3 regions of the Desulfotomaculum sp. genome follow, and region 3 is predicted to be linked to each of the others. Evidence: riboswitches for the same ligand, from Rfam matches in the RefSeq annotation. Region 3 holds a riboswitch; each other region holds the start of a gene.
The links. Region 3 has a riboswitch for cyclic di-GMP ahead of AC1U9Z_RS13365 (hypothetical protein). Riboswitches for the same ligand answer to the same signal wherever they lie in the genome.
Positions count from the first base shown of each region.

Region 1: another riboswitch for cyclic di-GMP. It lies ahead of AC1U9Z_RS09985 (GspE/PulE family protein); the one in region 3 lies ahead of AC1U9Z_RS13365 (hypothetical protein).
Region 2: another riboswitch for cyclic di-GMP. It lies ahead of AC1U9Z_RS03410 (hypothetical protein); the one in region 3 lies ahead of AC1U9Z_RS13365 (hypothetical protein).

Region 1 covers NZ_CEVWQM010000014.1:61,977-66,585, reverse strand. The annotation lists gene AC1U9Z_RS09990 (type IV pilus twitching motility protein PilT) at 1-969, opposite strand, end outside; gene AC1U9Z_RS09985 (GspE/PulE family protein) at 969-2,645, opposite strand; cyclic di-GMP riboswitch class I at 2,723-2,806, opposite strand; gene AC1U9Z_RS09980 (Uma2 family endonuclease) at 2,992-3,552, shown strand; gene AC1U9Z_RS09975 (TldD/PmbA family protein) at 3,595-4,609, opposite strand, start outside.
Region 2 covers NZ_CEVWQM010000004.1:62,572-67,180, reverse strand. The annotation lists gene AC1U9Z_RS03430 (sensor histidine kinase) at 1-296, shown strand, start outside; gene AC1U9Z_RS03425 (spore germination protein) at 432-578, opposite strand; partial or broken gene AC1U9Z_RS03420 (spore germination protein) at 629-834, opposite strand; gene AC1U9Z_RS03415 (spore germination protein) at 764-1,441, opposite strand; gene AC1U9Z_RS03410 (hypothetical protein) at 1,593-1,853, opposite strand; cyclic di-GMP riboswitch class I at 2,136-2,225, opposite strand; gene AC1U9Z_RS03405 (sensor domain-containing diguanylate cyclase) at 2,268-3,569, opposite strand; gene AC1U9Z_RS03400 (V4R domain-containing protein) at 3,624-4,145, opposite strand; gene AC1U9Z_RS03395 (hypothetical protein) at 4,569-4,609, shown strand, end outside.
Region 3 covers NZ_CEVWQM010000023.1:10,461-15,069, reverse strand. The annotation lists gene whiA (DNA-binding protein WhiA) at 1-393, opposite strand, end outside; gene AC1U9Z_RS13370 (hypothetical protein) at 578-1,666, shown strand; gene AC1U9Z_RS13365 (hypothetical protein) at 1,736-1,993, opposite strand; cyclic di-GMP riboswitch class I at 2,033-2,115, opposite strand; gene AC1U9Z_RS13360 (hypothetical protein) at 2,217-2,816, opposite strand; gene AC1U9Z_RS13355 (tyrosine-protein phosphatase) at 2,870-3,685, opposite strand; gene AC1U9Z_RS13350 (S-layer homology domain-containing protein) at 3,752-4,609, opposite strand, start outside.

The DNA of each region.
Region 1 (4,609 bases), on a different contig from region 3:
GGTCTGCATACCGCTGTTGCGAGAGGTTTGCATAACCGTGTAAAGTTGGTGTTCCTTCCCTTCGCGAATTAAATTTCTGACGGCGGGGTTGGTGAGTAAAAGTTCCACTGCGATGGTTCTTCCTTTACCGTCTGTCCTGGGCATTAGTTGCTGGGCAACGACCGCCTGCAGGGAGTCTGCCAACTGCTGTCTGATTTGGCTGCGCATGCTGTCAGAAAACACATCGACGATACGATTTACAGCCAGGGTGGCTGTTTGGGTATGCAGGGTTGAAAATACCAGGTGTCCTGTTTCTGCAGCGGTAAGAGCAATGGAGATACTTTCCAGATCACGCATTTCTCCCACTAAAATAACATCCGGATCATGGCGCAGCACATGTCTTAGGGCATTACCAAAGGAATGGGTATCAATGCCCACCTCCCGCTGCTTGACAATGGATTTTTTATGACTGTGCAAAAATTCAATGGGATTTTCGATGGTTACAATATTTAAGCTTCTTTCCTCGTTGATTAAATCAATAATTGAGGCCAGGGTAGTGGATTTACCACTGCCAGTGGGCCCGGTTACCAGCACTAGCCCCCTGGGCAGCCGGGAGAATTCCTTAACCGTTGGCGGCAAACCTAAATCAGCAAGCTTGGGGATATTAATGGCTACCACCCGGAAGTTAACAGCCAGGGTTCCTCTTTGCCACATGATATTGCCGCGGAAACGGCTAATGCCCGGAATAGAGTAAGAAAAATCCAATTCCCATTCCTTCCCCAATTGTTCCCGGTGATGGGGCTGGAGAATAGGGTAAATGATATTTTCGATATCCTTTGGCATCAGTTTGGGTACATCTTCCATCCGTACCAGTTCACCATAAACACGAACTGCCGGCTGGGTTCCCACGTTTAAGTGCAGGTCCGAACCATTCATCCCTACGGTACGTATTAATATTTCATTAATATCCGGTACCTTTCTGTTTTCCATTATACGACCACCCTTAATACTTCTTCCAAAGAAGTAATACCTTGTTTTACCTTTAACAAACCATCTTGTCTCAAAACAACCATACCCTCAGCCAAAGCAGCCTTGGTTATTTCTTTGGCTGAGGCCTTGGCCAGGGCCAGGCGTTGAATTTTCTCGGTAACAAATAATAGTTCGTAGATACCTACTCTGCCACGGAAGCCAGTGTTGCTGCACCTCATACAGCCCTTTGGCTTATATAGGGTAATCCGATCTTCGCCAGCCTCAAAGGGGAAATCAGGAATCTTGGCCAAATCTTCCCTGGCTAACTGAATCTTTTCTTTACAATGGGGACAAAGCACCCTGGCCAAGCGCTGGGCTAAAACACATACGAGGGATGAAGCAATCAGAAAAGGTTCAACGCCCATTTCAGTTAATCGGGTGATGGCACCGGGGGCATCATTGGTATGTAAGGTGGCCAGAACCATATGGCCAGTCATGGCTGATTCAATGGCAATTTTGGCAGTTTCATGATCGCGAACCTCACCCACCATAATAATATCCGGGTCATTTCTCAGGATAGAGCGAAGACCCGAGGCAAAGGTAAGCCCTGCCTGGGGATTAATTTGAATTTGATTAACCCCCTCCATTCGATATTCCACAGGATCTTCAATGGTAATGACATTTTTACTAACCCGATCAAGGGAGTTGAGACTGGCGTATAGAGTGGTGCTTTTGCCGCTGCCGGTGGGGCCTGTTACTAAAATGAAACCATAGGGTAATTTTAGAAGATCGCGGTATTTTTCAAGTATTTTTGTTGCTACACCAAGTTCTTCCAGACTAATCACCCTAGCTGAACCATCCAACAGGCGCATGGTTAACCTTTCACCATAACCAGTTGGTAAGGTAGCCACACGAATATCGATGGGTCTTCCTTCAATTCTAAGGGACATCCGCCCGTCCTGGGGTACCCTGCGATCGGCTATATCCAGATTGGCCATTACTTTAAGGCGGGATACCAGGGTGGCATGCATCTTTACCGGCGGTTCCATAATATCATGCAATACACCATCAATCCTAAAGCGCACCCTCATACGTTTTTCATATCTCTCAATATGGACATCGCTGGCCTTAGCAGCCACAGCCTGGGATAAAATCAGGTTAGCCAACTGCACAGCTGGTTTTTGGTCGTCATCTATGTTTTCTGTAAGTTCTTCAAGCTGTGGCGTTTCTTCTTCTACCTTATTAAATCCCAGGGCTTCCCGGCTGTATTTTTCAATGGCCACATCCAGTTCACTATCCGGAGAAAACACGGGCATAACATCAAGACCTGTTAAGGAACGTATATTATCAATGGCAACAATATCCGTGGGTTTTTGCATGGCCACCAACAGTTTGCCATTATTAAAGCCAATGGGAAATGCTCGGTAGCGTTTCATCGCATCAACTGAAACGGTCGTAATCGCTGCCGGGTCGATGTTGTATTTCTCCAAAGAGACAAAGGGAACCCCTGCCTGCTTGGCGATAATCCTTGCTATATCATCCTCGGAGCAATAACCCAAATGTACCAAAGCCTTGCCTAAAACCCCGGTCTTTTCCGGGTTTTGCCTTTGATATTCCAGGGCATCCTCCAACTGTTTCTGGGTGATAATACCTTCATTAACTAACCATGTTCCTAAAAAACCCCGCGTAAACTTCATAGACCTCTCCTGTTTCCTTTTTATTAACGCAAAAAACGAAACCACCAGTACTTAAACTTAGGTTTCGTTAAATATCCTAAGGCAACCCGGCTGCCATGGACTGGGTCTTTAGGCCCGAAGCTTTGCGTCCTTCACTTTCGCGAAGTATGCCCCTATTATTTAATATACTACAAAGATCTAATGTGTTTTATAATTATTCTCTTTTTGTCAACAATATCCTTTTTAGAATGCTTATAAATAAAAAAATTAGCCAGTTGATGCTTTTCCAATTATTTGTAAAATAGGATTGGTGTGTTAAAATATTGCAAAGCATATTAGGTCTTAAATTTTAAGGCAGGTGAACGAGATGAGGAAGGTCAGCCAGAAGCTGTATACCTATGAAGATTACATGGGATTAAATGGTCAAGAACAGTATGAACTTTTGGAAGGGGAGTTATTTGTGGTACCTTCGCCAAGTGTGAATCATCAAAGGGTGGTAGGACGACTGTACACTATTTTAAATAGTTTTGTCTATGAAAATGGCATTGGGGAAGTTTTTACTGCTCCCACAGATGTGGTATTTGACAATCACAATATACTTCAACCGGATATCCTCTATATTACGAAAGAACGGCTTTCTATTATTAAAAAACTAAATATTCAAGGTGCACCTGATTTAGTCGTAGAGGTACTCTCCCCCTCAACCATTAAGCGTGACCGCTTCGATAAAAGAAGGCTTTATTTTGCCCATGGTGTTAGAGAATATTGGATTGTTGACCCTGATAACCGACTCATTGAAACCTTTACTCAGGGTGACAGTGATTTACAAAAAGCTGGCGTCTTTAGTGAGGAAACCCTTTTAACTTCCACTCTTTTTCCTGGCCTTCAGCTTGAATTAACTAAAATATTTGAAATCATAACACCATGATAAGTAAACTTTTAAGGACGGCCTGAGCCGTCCTTAACGATTCTATATTCTTCTGATCTTCCCAAAGCCTTCATCCAATTTGCGGCTAAGTTTATTATCCTCATCACTGTGGGCTGTGCCGCCTACAACCAGTTCCTTAATGGCCATGGTTGGTTGGGCGTCAGATACAGGGGCCCCTTGGCCGTCTTTGCCGCAGGTGCCAATGGTGAAGCCCAGATCGGAACCAACCCTTTCTACCATGCGCAGAACTTCCGGGCCGTTGCCAGTGAGGGTTGCTCCCCGCACCATTTGGCCGATTTCTCCATCTTTAATTAAATAACCCTCTGCCACATCAAAGACAAAATCCCCGGTGGTGGTATTGACCTGACCACCGCCCATTTTTTTGACCAACAGGCCGCTTTTGTAGTCTTTGATAATTTTCTCTGGGTCCTCTTTGCCTGGGGCAATGTAGGTATTGCCCATGCGGGGAATGGGTTTGTGTTGATAGGATTCCCGGCGGCCATGGCCGTTGGATTCCCGGCCCTCTTTGGCGGCTGTCAGGTGATCATACAGGTAATCGGTCAGGATGCCCTTTTCAATCAGTGTAACTTTCCGGGAGGGCACCCCTTCATCATCAAAGCGGTAGGAACCGTAACGGTTGGTTATGGTGGCATCATCCACCACTGTAACCAATTCATTGGCCACCTGTTGGCCTTTTTTGTTGGTGTAAACAGACAGTTCCCTTTGCTCCAAATCTGCTTCCAGGCCGTGACCACAGGCTTCGTGAACCATGGTGCCGCCAGCTTCCCCGGCCATTACCACAGGCATTTTACCGGAAGGTGCCGGTACTGCCTCAAGCATATTCACTGCACGCTGGGCGGCAACCTGGGCAAATTCCTCGGGGTTATACTGCTCAAACAATTCAAAACCAGCATGACTGCCGATGGCATCATAGCCTGTCTGGATGACATTATTCTCTGAAGCAACCACATTGACAACTAGCCTGGTACGGATTCTTTCATCCTCCACAAAGGTCCCCTCGGTGTTGGCAATGGTTACCTTTTGTACGGTATCGCCG
Region 2 (4,609 bases), on a different contig from region 3:
TTGACAATGCCATCGACGCCTGTAATAAGCTATCCGGCCCGGATCGGTACATTGAGATTACCAGCGATGCAAACGAGGATTGGATAACCATTGAGGTTTCCAATTCGTTTAACGGTGATCTTAACATGGTGAACGACATGCCGGAAACTACCAAGGAAGACAAGGATTTTCATGGCCTTGGTTTACGGATCGTAACTGAGACGATTGAAGGTCTCGGTGGCCTGGTATTCATTGAGCCAGACCAGGTAAAGAAAATCTTCCGGATAAGGCTCTGTATCCCTAAAGCTTCATCGTAGCGTCACCATGTTCAGGACACGAAATAAGAAATTGCAGACCAATTGGACATGGAGAAAAAACGCCGTTCCTTCCAGGATGTTTCCATGACCTAGTAAGGATGTGGTGAACAAGAGTGGCATACGCGCTAAAGAATCTTACATATTGCTCTTAACGGCGAAACCGTCGAAATAGGATACTCCAAAGGATGTCAACGTGGAAAGATGGACCAGCAACGCCAGGAATCCCATCGCAACACCGTAAAAGCCTACAAATCCAGTCAGAACCATCATTACAAATCTCAGAATAGAGCTGGAGTCATTTTAACTTGGTACCAGAAAGTCGGCCACCGCTGTCATAGCGAGGTGATCACCATGGAAGCGCTGACCAGACTGGCTGCTACGGCCGCATCACCCATAATAAGCGCGCCTACGATGCTGATGGCTGACCGACTGGGTGAGGTAGCCGGATTCCGGCCTCGCGCAAAAATTCAAATGCAAATACCATGATCAGTGCCTCTATTAAAGCCGGAAATGGCGTTCCCTTGCGCGCGTTTGCAATCGTAAACAGTAGCGTAGTAGGGATCCGTTCTTAATGGAATGCGGTCAACGAAATATATGTGGATGGAGCGAACACCGTTATAAAAGATGCAATGAAACGCAATATCCATGTCACGCTGGCGTACAGTGGGCGGGCATAGTAATCTTCGGCAGTCTGGAAGCTTTCGATAAACAGCATCAGCGCAGTTAGCACAAAGGGGGTTCCATCGACCACGATGGCGACCCGCGACCACATCGGGTTTCTCACTGTAGCCTACGGTAGCAAATGGCGAAAAAGGCGCATCCTCGATATATTCCTCAATATAGCCCGACTCCAAAATAGAGTCCACGTCCAGCTGACTCACGCGATCCTTAACTGTCTTTATTACCTTGAGGTCGGTCACACCGCTTAAGTACATCAGGCACACATCGGTCTGGGTCTTGCGGTCAACAGTCATGTGGTCTACACGTAGCTGCTCACTGCGGATTTTTCGCCAGATGAGTGATGTGTTTGTGCGCAGGTTTTCGGTAAATCCCTCGCGCTGGCCCCGCACCACAGTTTCAGACTGGGGTGCGGAAACAGTGCGTTTTTCCAGCCCTTGGTGCTGACTACAAGCGCAGAGGTACATCCGTCAATAAGGATCGCTGTGTCACCAGACAGGTAGCTCGCGGTGAGAGTAGTCAGCGACTGGACAGTTCGGATATCACCGGAGCATAGGACCTCCGTTGGAGTGCCTCCAGCAATTCCTGTCTAGCCAGAGGCTGTTTATTCTCCGGCTGTCAGCTCATCACCGGGCGCAGAATAGCATTGGTTAAAGTCGGGTTGTCAACCAGGTCATCTATAAACACCAGCGCTCCCGAAAAGGAGTTGTTTGTCCCGAACCGGAATGGGTGCATCTTTAAATCGTTGCTGTCGCCCAACATGATTTTCAATCTATCCAGGTTATCCTGGAGCTTTTCTTTTATTTTGCTTTCCTGTTCATCGCTGTTTTTCGATGGCTCATCACCCTTTGAGTGTACGGAATTGCTTAAGTATCGCATTTTTCGCTTAAAAAATCCAAAAACAATCGAGGTCATATCCTTTCAATGGAGATTTCCTTTTATATAATTATTGGCATAATTTTCTTCTTTTATATGTAAAAGTCGTTCAATCCCAACCTTAATTGGGAACAAAAAAATACCAGTTGGGTACAAAGGAACCAAAGGAACGGTATCCAGGTAAGCGAATGTTCAGTTTTGGTTTTTCCTAAGAATAAAAAGAGCATGTTGCAGTCAAGCGGCACTCTCTTTATTTGGGGCAAAAAGCCTTGATGCTTTATCAAATTCGGCGGCCAGGCTGCCATTCCTCTGGTTGGAGGATTAGGCCCTCTTGCTTTGCGTCCCGGTGTTTCCGCCGGTTTTCTAGTATCGTGATAAGTCACTTTTCTGTCTTTCAGTAAACTATGATGCTGTACATTAACCATCATGAGGTTTACCTTTTGCTTTTTTCTGCTTTTTTTGGTTTTTGCATTGATACATCTTTTTGTCAGCCAAGTCCAGCAGGTCGGCAACCCTATAGGCAGGTCTTGGATTATTAGAAAAAGGAGTTACTCCATGACTGAAGGACAACGTGTAGGGCTTGGGATTTTTACGATCTAGATTGTTCAGTTTCTCGTACATCCTTGTAATAATTGTTTTTGCGACCTCTTCCGTACAGTCCCTAAAAATAATCAAGAATTCATCACCACCATACCTGCAGACCATATCCGAACCGCGGATGGAAGAGAGAAGCACCTTTGCAATACTCTTGATCGTATAGTCCCCCTCACTGTGACCGTAATTGTCGTTTATGGTTTTCAAGCCATCAATATCAATAAAAGCAATACAGTAAGTTTTCGAAGGGTCTGAACGGGCCAGTATCTTTTCAAGCTCTCGCAGTCCGGATTTACGGTTATAGGTACCAGTCATCTCATCCACCGTGGCCGACATCTTTAATTGATGTTCGTTGGTTTTCCATTCGCTAATGTCTTCAATCGTATTGAAGTAAAATGATTGCCCAGTAGGGAGTAAAAAGCAGTTGGATGTGACCCAGTACCATGTGTTGTTGCGTTCCTCATAAACCTCTCGGGAAACCGGAAATGTATTTTCTTCTTTGCTTATCGTAATGTTCTTTGCGATAAGCCCCAGTGTATTGCTTTCCGTTTGCTCTGAGATATAGTCTATATCACCAAATAGTTCCTTTGCCGAATGGTTAGCGTAAACTACATGTCCGCTGCCATCTACCTCCAATACTAAGACATGGAGTAAATCAAGTGTCTTTAAAATCTGATGATAACGCCAACTGTTAAAGGGTATGGGTATATTCGAATTGCCGATGCTGCCTGCCTCCCGCGTGGAGGCCGCCACCACCTGATCGACCAACTCGTTAAACATATCAAATAGTTCGCCGGGCCCTTCCAGTTTGCCGACAACATATCCTGACCGCAGTTGACGTAAGCTCCATATAAATGTAGACAGTTGAGAGTGGAGCTGTTTTAGTGGGCTGGCCATATAGTTATGCCGGGGAGGGATGGGACCATCCAACTTACCCTGCGAGAGGTCCAGTGCCAGACGGTTCATTTCATTCAGGTTCTGTATCAATTGATTAATTTGCGCGGCAAGAGTCTGCAATTCGGGTATGAGAGTATGCACTTCCGTGGCGTTTTTTTGCTGTCCGGATAGTAGTTTCTCCAATACATTTTGCATTTCTTCCAGTGCTCTTTTACTTTCATCGTCCATCCTTGCCCACCTCCTCTCCAAAATTATTTTTATAAAACATCTATAACATCAAACCTACTTAGACGTTGCGTAGAATCGGCATATTCTGTCACCAGTTGCCCAGCAGTCGATCTCTCTGACCGTAAAAGGATGCCCGCTGTATACTTCCAGAATTCCCGCAATAAATCCCTCATCATAATCACACACAGTTTGACCGGTAATGGGCAGGCCCGAACAATCCAGATCCTCCGCAACCGTCAAGGTAAAGAATAGCGAATCCAAATCGGCTTTTTCAACTCGAAGATAGCCGATTTTTAGCTCCTTGAGCTTATTGGTCAGGTTGGCAATAAAGAAATCAAAGTCACCGGAAAGATCCAGTACATTTTTTGCGAACTCTTTACCGGCTAAGTATCCGACTGCCCGAAGCAGGTTGCTGGCAGTTTCCTCGTCATATTCACGAGTCAGGATATCCCTTAACGAATATTGAAACAGGCGGTAAACCAGCATCGGCATGTCCGGGCCCATAGTCTCCCTACCAGCGCCAATATCTCCGAGCCCCTCCCACGTGAACTTGGATGGTTTGTTTGTATATTGCATTATGTTGCCCTCCTTTAGCTATTGAAATAAATTGAGCGCATATTCTTGCCCTCGCGTGTACAAGTATAAAGTGGCTAAAGGATGCTGTGTTCTGTTATGCGCTTAATTTGCCTTTTTTTGTTCCGAATTAGTGAAGTGGCACTACTGATATTACCGAAACAGCCTGATTGCTACCATACGGAACAATGAAGTGACCATGTTCCGGTGTGATGACGCCGGAAACCTGATTCAGGACGGTTCACTGTTGTTATTACCGTATAAAGCGGCGTGGACCAGGAGAAATTGGGTACATAAAAAGCCTCATTGGAACAAGATTGCAGCGGCATTCTTATAGGCTGATATATTATCTATTGTTTGAATCAAGAGGTGTTTTTCAAGAATACAGATACTACTAATAATTATTTACTTTTGGAGGAACTGAAAATGAAAAAAAGTCTGATTGCTATATTGTTAGCATGTCTGCT
Region 3 (4,609 bases):
GGCCTTGCGGCAGCAATCCCGGGAGATTAAGTCCTTGACGATACCCTCTTCCATGAAACTAAAGCCTCCGGCCTCAAAGCCCAGGGCCTTAAAAATCCCATCGATGCCTGGTTGGGGAGGAATACGAACTAAATAAACATTATTTTTCCGCAACCTTACTTTGCGCCGCACCATGATCTCCGTGGCCAGTCCAAATTGATTTTTTAATAGTGTAAATATTTTTCTGGCTACGGCAGCATTTTCCGTGACTATATTTAAAGAAAATCTCCTCATACCGTTAATCTGCACACTGCCATCCATTTTAATCAGGGCAGCCAGTTCCGCCAAACGGCAGCATTGTTTATTTCCAACTACACGAGCTAATTCGTTTTTCGTTACTGCCGAGAAGGACATATCAAACCCTCCACTCCAATGGATATTATACCACAGTTAAAATAGTACAGAATGGTCTGTTGCAAATTTTATACCAAAAATTCTGTAATTGACCGATATGTCTGGTTTGTTTTTTGTTACTAAATAGACAAAGGGCTTTCCTTGGCAATGATTTCCACTTATAATATTCTGGGGAGTGATTTTCTTGCGTAGAAGTTTTGAGCAAATACAAAAAATTATTATCGTATCAGCACTTACCTTAGGCCTTCTGATATCGGCGGGTGGGGTTAGCTACAAATACCTATTTGCGAAGGAGCATAAGGGAGCGACTGCACAGAATGCCTCTGATTTTGCATCAACCTCACTATCTGACAATCTTTACACGAAACTACAGTTAAGTCAGCCCATAAACATTGCGGTTTTAGGATCTAGCGGGGCCACCTCCAAGGAACAGCAAGAAAAGTTGCTGAATAAGCTAGCCACAGAATTTAGCTGTAAAGTATCCCTCTTTTCTCTGGCAAGTATAGATGGCTCCAGTTGGAGTACCTTAATGGCCTTAAATACTTTTATATCCACCAAGCCGGAGATGCCCGACCTGATTATATTATATCCAAGTGCGTCGGATCAGTCTGACATAAGCATGGAGCAATCCCTCGTTATCTATGAAGCTGTTCTACAAACAGCCAGCAAGGCCTTTCCCCAGGCTGAAGTTATATGTATGCAAAGTGACAACCTACCAGAGTCTATGCAAAACTTGACCGAGCATTATAACCTGCCCCTAGTGAAGGGTGATCATGGATTGGCTTTAATCGATCTATTAAAAGAGAGGTCGGCCAAGGAAATTACAAAGAACAACATTGACGATGTAAAACCAATTTCAGATTTTGATCGATATCTGTCCTGGCAGCGAATCGATAAGGCTTCCCTTATCCAGCAAATGGACAAGCCCAATGTTAAAGGGAACGTACCAGTATTGGTTGGGTCACAAAATGGGGCCTTTGTGGAAAGTAATTTTACAGGCAGTGCCGTAGGAGTACGGGTGAAGTGTGTGCCAGATGGCGGCATGGCTAACGTATATGTGGATAATAACAGGTATGGTCTCATCGATACCTATGCCCCGGAGCCTATCATGCGGTATTTCCTGGTGGCAGATGATCTGGCACCGGGCGAGCATCGGATCAGGCTCATCGTGTTGGGCCAGGGACACTACCCATCCAGTGGAACGAGGATTATTTGGCATGGTTTTGATGCAACTGGGGAGAGCCTAGGTAATAATAGGCCGGCTCCACAATAAAATTAGATTATGAAAACAAGGGGAGTTTCGCTTACCACTTAGACAAGTAGTGCGACACTCCCCCTTATTTTAGAAGATATTCTTGCATTTTTGGGCAATCATGATTTGTGCCTCAAGGTTTTTAATCACGGTATCCAATTCCTTATTGTCTAAACTTTGCAAATTACGAGACCCTAAAGCAGCCCTTACAAAGTGTTCAGCCTCGGAGGGCTGATAACCCTCGTCTACTAATTTCTGTTGTAACTTTTCAAGCTTATGCAGTCTGGTCCCTTGATCATTTTTATCAGAAACAAAAACGCCTCTCAGGGCTTTCAAATAAAATGACAAAACATACCCTCCTTGAGCCCCGACTATATTAACATTGTTATCGGCAGCTCGGCTGCCCTAGCTACAGCTTTAGGCCCGTGGCTTTGCGTCCTGCCCTTTCGGGAAGTTTGCCTTTGTCGGAACATATATGATCCTTTTTATAATTATCATTCAACAGATTTTTATATATCCTCTTCTTTCAAGACTCATTTAAGACTCTTGTAACTATTTGATACAAATATGTCTATAATTTACTTAACAGTTGTTGTCTGCGTTCTTTTTTTTGCTGTTGGTAGGCTTGCCGAACCTGTTCCGGCACACTGCTTTGGTAGCCATACTCTTGAAGTTCATTCTCAGCATAGGCAATGGCAGCGTAAACCCGTGCGTCACATTGGGCCTCCATGCCTTGGGCTAGGCCTAAGTACTTTTGAGCTAAGGCAGATTTAGAACCAGTCTTTTGACCAGAGGCAATTTGGTTATATTCATCTTTTGCAGAGGCAACCAAGCCACTTATATTCGCACTATATTCCCCTTGCAAAGAGGATAATTTTTGCTTTAGTCGGTTCTCAATGTCCGCTTTTTTGGAGTTGTCAGTGGTAACTTGTGTAGTATTTTTATTACCAGAGGAAGGTACTCCTTGACCTGCTTTCGTATCTAGTGCACCACCCTTTTTCAATTCCTTTTCTTGTTCCTTTAAAGCTTGCACCTCCGGCAAATCAGAAAATTCTTCCTTCGTCAGCAGCTCGCTTTTTTGCTCTTCCTTCGTTTTACTATCCATATCCGAAGTGGCATTTAGTACATTTCGGTCAAAATATAGATATCCTCCGGCAGCAAGCAAAACCAAACAAACAAAAAATACCCCTATCTTTTTAATTCCCTTCACCACCTTGCAAATAACTAGCGCAGCAAACGGTTTAACCGCTCAAAAAAGCTCACTTTTTTCCTGTGTCCAGCCCTTTTTCTGCTTCGGGGATAGGGCTCTATGTCGCCCTTCTTTATAACTTCACCATTAATTAATTTTGTCGGATTGCCAATAAACAATTGATTGGCCCCTTCCTCCCCCACCAGTTCCACAGCCTCAGCCCAGGCTTCTTTCATTTTAAAAGGCCGCCTTACGGCATCATGAGCATCGGAGGCAATAAAGTCTACCCAGCCAAGGCGGAGAAAATCCTGCGTCAGTTGCTGTATTTTTGACCCAAAGTGACCTGTTAGACTACCGGCAGTAACCTGAACCAGGCAGCCCTTTTCAATGAGCTGAAATAATATTTGTGGGTCTTCTGCTATTTCTTTGTTTCGTTCCGGATGGGCAATAATGGGCTTAATGCCTTTGAGCATGGTTTCAAAGATAACTTGTCCGGCATAGGCGGGAACACTATTCATGGGGAATTCCAGTAGTACATATTTTCCGGTATCATTTAATGTCAGTACACTGCCATTAGCCAGCCTTTGGGGTACGTCTAAGGTTAGATGAACCTCCATGCCAGGTAGAATGTTTAAAGATAATTCTGCCTCATCTAGGGCGTTTTGTAGCCCTGCCACCGCAGATAATACTTCTTGCCTTTTGGTAAAAAAGACCTCAGGGATACAGTGGGGGGTGGCAATGATGGATGTAATCCCTTCCTCTACAGCAGTTTTAGCCATTTGCAGGCTTACTTCTATATCCTTTGCACCGTCATCCAGGCATGGCAAAATATGACTATGAACATCTATCAAATGTATGATACCCCCTGAAAACAAGACCCCGTCAATTAAGACAGGGCCTTATTTTTTCTGTAGATCCTATGATTGGGTAGGTACAAAAACCTTACTGGTGTTTATAATCAAGTCCATCAAATCCACGATAGTTGCATACTTACCTTCATCCCCCTGTACTTCGGAGACCAGGTATTCCTTCATTAAGCGAACTTTACTTCCAGTTATAGTGTCAAACTCCTGTTCAGCAATAAGCTCCTTAAGAAGTTTTTTGTAATCACTATCTCCCTCATTTACAGTGGAATAATCACTTTTGATTCTATCAAAGGCATCTTTAGCTACTGTTTTCAGATCTTCATGCATGCCACTCCGCAGTTCCTTTAAGGCTGCACTATATAAATCAGATTCATAGGAATTGTTGTTAATCACATATTCCCCAGTAAGAATCTCGTCATACATATAGACTAGATAATTATATACAGCCTTTTGAGTTACACCTTTAGCTACTAACTTGCTAATCTGTTCACTATAGGTTGTTTTTAATTCTTTAACCTGTTCAATAACCTTTGTTCTGTTGTCATAACCAGTATCTTCACCTAGGTAAGCCACACTTCTAATGATCGCGATCGTGACCCGTGCCTGTTGATCAGTAACGGTAGAATTAATAACACTCTCAAAGGCCTTTTCAAGTCCAGTATTTTTTAGGGCCTCTATGATTTGATCATCCGTATAGCCTAACAGCCTATCCCTATTTTCCTTTAATTTTTCCCAGTCTTCTGGGCTAATCTGAGCTAAAGCCTCTTCAACAGCATCTAAAATTTCTAGCAAGTTGTTGCCGGGAATGGCTATAGCAGAAGTTGTAATTGTTTTAGCGGGTGATTCTTTCGATGTGAAATTATATTTGTTGCAAGCAACAACTGTATAGGTATATTTAAATCCTGCCGC